2 regions of the Ferrovum sp. genome follow, and region 2 is predicted to be linked to the other one. Evidence: riboswitches for the same ligand, from Rfam matches in the RefSeq annotation. Region 2 holds a riboswitch; the other holds the start of a gene.
What was found. Region 2 has a riboswitch for cobalamin ahead of M6F29_RS05280 (TonB-dependent receptor domain-containing protein). Riboswitches for the same ligand answer to the same signal wherever they lie in the genome.
Positions count from the first base shown of each region.

Region 1: linked by a shared signal. The riboswitch ahead of M6F29_RS03185 (energy-coupling factor ABC transporter permease) and the one ahead of M6F29_RS05280 (TonB-dependent receptor domain-containing protein) in region 2 are both predicted to bind cobalamin.

Region 1 is NZ_DAHVHV010000007.1:24,340-27,463, forward strand. Features, by position in the region: gene cyoA (ubiquinol oxidase subunit II) at 1-764, opposite strand, end outside; cobalamin riboswitch at 915-1,132, shown strand; gene M6F29_RS03185 (energy-coupling factor ABC transporter permease) at 1,272-1,910, shown strand; gene cobM (precorrin-4 C(11)-methyltransferase) at 1,964-2,761, shown strand; gene M6F29_RS03195 (sirohydrochlorin chelatase) at 2,758-3,124, shown strand, end outside.
Region 2 is NZ_DAHVHV010000016.1:4,717-7,840, forward strand. Features, by position in the region: gene M6F29_RS05280 (TonB-dependent receptor domain-containing protein) at 1-1,611, opposite strand, end outside; cobalamin riboswitch at 1,736-1,945, opposite strand; gene M6F29_RS05285 (DUF2924 domain-containing protein) at 2,319-2,771, shown strand; gene M6F29_RS05290 (recombinase family protein) at 2,768-3,124, shown strand, end outside.

The DNA of each region.
Region 1 (3,124 bases), on a different contig from region 2:
AGGGCGGCAAAGGTGGCGCGATCGAGTACCTGACCGCCGGTTTCAACCTGATGAACCCATCGTTGAAATGCTTCACCGGAAGTCGCCACGGTTTCAAACATCATGCCGGAAAAACCCTGCCCGCTGAACTGGGTGTTATAGCCCTGAAAGACGCCGGGTTGGTCGGCGATCAGATGCAGGTGGGTTTTCATGCCGGCCATGGCGTAGATCTGTCCACCCAATTGCGGGATGAAAAAAGAACTCATCACCGCATCGGACGTCAGGCTGAAGTGAACGGGGACACCTGTGGGAATGACCAGTTGATTGACGGTGGCAATGTGCCACTCCGGGTAGATGAACAGCCATTTCCAGTCCATGGCCACCACTTGTACTTCGAGCGGGGGTTGCTGCGAAGCGATGGGTCGATAGGGGCTCAGGGCATGGGAGGATGTCCAGACGAGATAGCCCAGCACGGCTACGATCAGGGTCGGGATGGTCCAGACCACCCCTTCGATGAGGATGGAATGATCCCAGTCAGGATCGTAGTCTGCCCGCGGGTTGGAGGCGCGGTATTTCCAGGCGAACAGAAAGGTCATGAGAATGACGGGAACCACCACCAGCAGCATCAGGCCCAGGGCCGTCAGAATCAGGGTTTTTTCGTGGTCGGCAATCGTGCCACGCGGGGTCAGCACCGCCCATTGATCTCCGCAGTTTCCGGTACACGCCCATAACCAGGAAGGGCAAAGCAACAGCGCGCCTGTCCATGGAATGATCCATTTCTTCATCGATTCCTCCCTTGGCCTTCGTGGAGTTTAACAGGCCACCTGCCGAAAAATGATTACCCGCCATGATCTCAGAAGGGGGGTGTGCCAGTTGTATCAAATCCTTTTCGGGACACAGCACGAAGTCCGACGGGCTTCTGGCGAATGGTTTATACTGCATCCATTGATACAGGTGCCACTGTGCGCGTTATCGCGTCCAGAGGTGAAACGGGAAGTTCGGTGAATGCGGGAAGACCCTGCATGATTCCGGCGTAGCCCCCGCTGCTGTAATCCTGAGGAGTACCTGAGAGCCACTGCGCCGTTGAGGGTGTGGGAAGGTGGGTGCTTCGTCGAAGGTAAGCCAGAAGACCGGCCTGTATTCATTGAAGTGTTGTAGCCACGGGGTGTGGGCGGTAACGGGTCAGGCGAAGGCTGGGTTCTTTGCAATGGCTTGAAGATCAGGGATGTCTGCCGATCACTCGGTATTCCTGCCTCACTCCCTTACTGTCTTGATCATATAAGGGAATCGTCATGCATATCGAACCAGGTTATATTTCTTCCGCCAAAATCGCCGTGGCGAACGTGACGGCACTTGGGGTTTTGGGCAGTCAGAGTCTTGCTCTGCTCCGCCAGCCCACGATGGTGATTCGTACCGCCATTGCGGCGGTTTTTTTCACTCTGTTCATGCAGATGTACCACCTCCCGGTCGGCCCCTCGGAATTGCATTTCGTTGGGGCCATGCCCATCTACCTCATCTTCGGCTTCGTGCCGACCCTGTTGGGTTTCGGCCTGGGCCTGCTCCTGCAGGGGCTCCTGTTCGTTCCCACGGACCTCGTGCATTTGGGGGTGAATACCCTGTCGCTGGCCATACCCCTGGTGCTGCTGCATGGCACGGTGGGACACCGTTTGAAAACGGCCGATCTCAAAACCATTCTCAAACTCGATGCGCTTTATTACAGTGGCGTGACCTTGATGGTGGGGTTCTGGCTGTCGCTCAGCGAGATTCCCACGCCACTTTCGGCCTGGGCCACCTTTGCGGCTTCGTACCTGGTATTGGTCCTGATCGAGCCGGTAGTGACCTGGACCCTGCTGGTTGCTTTCAAAGGTCATCGGGACTCCCCCATTGCCCGCCACTGTCTCGAGTATCGTGTTGAAGCTCTCGTGCGCTGAGCATTGGACGTTGTCCGGGGCGTCGGATTCTTTCAGGCAAGGTTGGGAATCTCATGGCGGGTAAAGTATGGTTCGTTGGGGCGGGCCCTGGGGATCCCGAACTTCTGACCTTCAAGGGGGTGAAGTTGCTGCAGCAGGCAGATGCCATCCTGTATGCAGGGTCTCTGGTGAATGAAGCGGCCACCCGTTACGCGCCCAGCCACTGCGAAATCCGGGATTCCAAGGGCATGACTTTGGAAGAGATTACCGCATGGCTGATCGAACGGGCGGCTCGCCACGTCACCGTGATTCGCCTTCAGACGGGAGACCCCGGGCTCTATGGCGCATTGGTGGAGATGGTGCGGGCGTTGGACGAGGCTCGAGTCGAGTGGTCGGTGGTGCCCGGTGTTTCTTCTGCATTGGCCGCTGCTGCCGCGGCAGGAGAGACGCTGACCCTGCCGGAGGTGACCCAGACCGTGATCTTGACCCGGGTGGCCGGACGCACGCCGATGCCTGCCGGGGAAGATCTGGAGTCCCTGGCCGCACATCATTGTACCTTATGCCTCTTTCTGTCCATCACCCTCTTTCCCGAGATCCAGCGTGCCCTGCGCGCGGCAGGATGGGCGGAGGATAGCCCGGTGCTGGTGGTACAAAAAGCCAGTTGGCCAGGGGAAGAAAAGATCGTGCGGGGGACGTTGGCCGATATCCGTGAGCGGTGCCGGCGGGAAAAAATTGGCAGTCAGGCCATGATCATCGTCAGTCCCGCCTTGGGGGCCCGGGGATGGGCCGAAATCAAACGTTCGAAACTTTACGATGGCGCGTTTTCCCATCGTTATCGCAAGGCAAGCAAGGAATCCGGAGATCTCTCATGAAGAATGAAACCATTTTGCTGGTGGGGCATGGTTCCCGGGAACGGAGCGGCAACCAGGAAATCGAATCCTTTGCGGAACAATGGCGCTGCCGCCAACCTCAGTGGAATATCGAGGTCTGTTTCATCGAATTTGCGGAGATTCTGGTTGAAGAGGGATTGAGTAGGGCAGCCCAGCGCGGCGGGCAGGTCGTGGTCGTTCCGCTCATTCTGAATGCGGCAGGTCACGTCAAAATGGAGATTCCGGAGCATATCGAGCAGGCGCGTCTGCGTTATCCGGCGGTGGAATTCATCTATTGTCCGCATCTGGGGGCGAACACCAAAATCCTGGCAATTCTCAAACGCAATCTGGCCCATGCCCTGGCCC
Region 2 (3,124 bases):
GCCATAGGTTGCTCCCGCCGTTCGGTCCGTGGCATCCAGCAGGTCACCCACCGCCCGCACCGACCATCCCCAGAGTTGCGTCCCGTAAGTGGCTTCCACCCCGCGAATCAGGGCGTTGTTGATGTTCAGCGCGGAATAGGCAAAGGTCACGGGGTTGAGATAGGGTTCAATCAGGTTGTTGATATGGGTTTCATAAGCGTGCAGAGACCAGTCCCCCTGGTCCAGCTTGCCATTCAGGCCCGCATCGAAACTGCCAGACGTTTCCGGACGCAAATTGGGGTTGCCATAGCCCGGGTAATACAGATCATTGAAGGTGGGGGCTTTGAACGCCGTGCCGTAGGAAGTGGTGAACTTGACCCGTTCGGTCAGGGCATAGCCCCAGGCGGCACTGCCTGTGGTCCAGGTGCCGAACTGCTGGTTGATATCCCGCCGGGCTGAGAGTTGAAGTTCCTGGGGGCCGAACTGCCCCAGATACTGCAAAAACAGGCCGAGGTTGGCGCGGGAAGTCAGACCATAGGCCGTGGTGGCACTGGTGATTTCATCCGTCTGGTCATCCAGTCCGGCAACAATGGTCTGACCCGTGGCCAGAGTCAGGGTGTTTTGCCAGGTGGCGCTGTTACGCGTGGTGTTGAACTGTCCGCTCAGGGAATTGTTGTAAAAATTGCTTGAATCGTCCTGGTTCTGGGCCACGCGCCACAGGGTTTGCCAGGTGGTGGTGGGGTTCCAGGTCAGGCTCGCTCCCAACACCTGCTGGCTGGTTTGCATCGGATAGTTGTACAGGCCATAGGGACTGACCGGGGCGGAACCGGCATACTGACTGGTGCCGCTGGTATGGAGCCAGTTGACTTCGGCATCCATGCCATTGTCCAGATGCCATCCCATGCGCAGGCGTCCAGATTGGTTGTGGTAGCCATCGTTGATATTGGGGTCGGGGGTGACTCCGCATCCGGCAAAGTTGGCATTGGTGCCGTGACAGGCGGGAAATCCGGTGGTGTCGAAACCGGACACTCCACCGCTGTACCACCCGCCATTTCCCATTCCCCCACTCAGGGAGGCACTGCCCAACGTGGTGCCATAACTGCCTACGCCTGTACTCAGGGTCGGGCTGAAGGTGTCACTCCCTTTTTTGGTGAAGATCTGGATCACGCCGCCAATGGCCTCGGAGCCATACAGGCTGGAGCGTGGACCACGGACGATTTCGATGTGGTCGATCAACTCCACGGGAATATCCTGAAAGGCCGCTTGTCCGGTGGTGACCGAGCCAATTTTGATGCCATCCACCAGTACCAGCACATGATCGGCATCGGTGCCGCGCATGAAGACACTCATGCCCTGACCCGGACCGCCGTAACTGGACACATCCATTCCAACCTGACCGCGAAACAGGTCGAACAGGGTTTGAGCCTGACTGCGTTCAATGTCTGCCCGGGTAATGACCGTTACCGGCGACAGACTGTCGCTGACGGTTTCTGGGATGCGGGTGGCGGTAATGATAACCGGGTCCAGGTTGGGAACGCCGTCATCGGCATGGGCCCATGAAACAGCCAGAGAAAGAAGGGGGGTAAAGCGCCAAAGAGGGGTGGAGCGGTAAGAATAACAACGATGTGACATGACAATCTCCCTGTAGTGAAATAACAGGGAAACACCAGGGGAAAAAAGCCCAATAGCCTGAAAAACGAGATATTGAACCCGAACACTGCCTCCCCGCAGTATTTCCGGTGCGCCAGACCATTCTGGCGACTTGATGCGTGGGGCCGGTCTCCGGGCTCGTTCCCATACTTCATCGTCTTCCCAATTCAGGAGCGTTAACCCCTTTGAATCAGTGACTACAGTGATGAAGTCGTCAGAACTTACCGTTGCGGGGGCAGCACAGGGTTTACACCTGTTTCCCGTTTCACCCTCTCCGTGGACTCACGGTTTGGGCACCCCAAATGTGAAACAACTCACATTTGCACGGCGGATTTTAGCATGTAGCCAGGGGCACATAAACTGTCGTGGTCAGAGAATGGCTTGGGACATATTTCAGCGAAGTTTTTGGGTCTTTCCTATCACTTCCCCCGAAACATGATTGTCTGACCCCCTCCGGGCGATATTATTCCTGACGGTTTAACAACTCGGATGGTACCCAGAATGACTGTCATACCTACTCCACCGGAGCTCATGTCAGCGCGAGCGCGTGCCCAGGAGGCCGCTTCCATCATGGCGGCAGCGATCGCCAGGCTGGATTCCACACGTCCGCGAGAGAGTGATATTTGTCTTGGCTTCTCGGCCCCCAAGCGCCTTCATATGACTCCGTCTCAACCAGAAGGAGAGTAAAAATGAAGGCCCAAAATCGAACCGTGTCGACCAGAGTGGCGGAGTTGCCGAAACTGGCGATGAAAGAATTGTGGTCGCTGTGGGACCAGTATTTTCCGCGTCGCCCCAATCATCACAACCGGAGTTATGTTGAAGGGCGCGTGGCCTACAAGATTCAGGAGGAGGCGTTTGGTGGCATAAAGCCCGAAGTGCACCAGCAGTTGTTGCGCATCGGTGAGGCCCAATCCAGGATGAAGGTTCGCAAGACGACCGGTGTTCGGGTTGTCCCCGGTACGGTGTTTGAGCGCGAGTTCGATAACCGCGAACATCGGGTGACAGCCTTGGCTGATGGGTCATTCGAATATGAGGGGCGGCGTTTCAAGAGTCTGTCGGCGACAGCCCGCCACATCACTGGAACGCAGTGGTCTGGGCCGCTGTTCTTTGGTTTGGTGAAAACTGAGCGGAGGGCGAAATGAATATCCTGGCTTCCAGGAAACGCTGTGCGGTCTATACGCGGGTTTCCACCGACGAGCGTCTCGATCAGTCGTTCAATTCTCTGGATGCCCAGCGGGAAGCGGGCCAAGCTTATATTGCCAGCCAGCGCGCCGAAGGGTGGATTGCGGTCCCCGACGACTATGACGATGGCGGTTATTCCGGTGGCAACATGGAGCGACCAGCCTTGAAGCGCCTCATGGATGACATTCTGTCGGATCGGGTGGACATTGTGGTGGTTTACAAAATTGACCGACTGACCCGCAGCCTGGCCGATTTTGCCCGGTTGGTGGAGATTTTTGAGCGCCACAAGGTGTCGTTCGTTTCGGTGACCCAG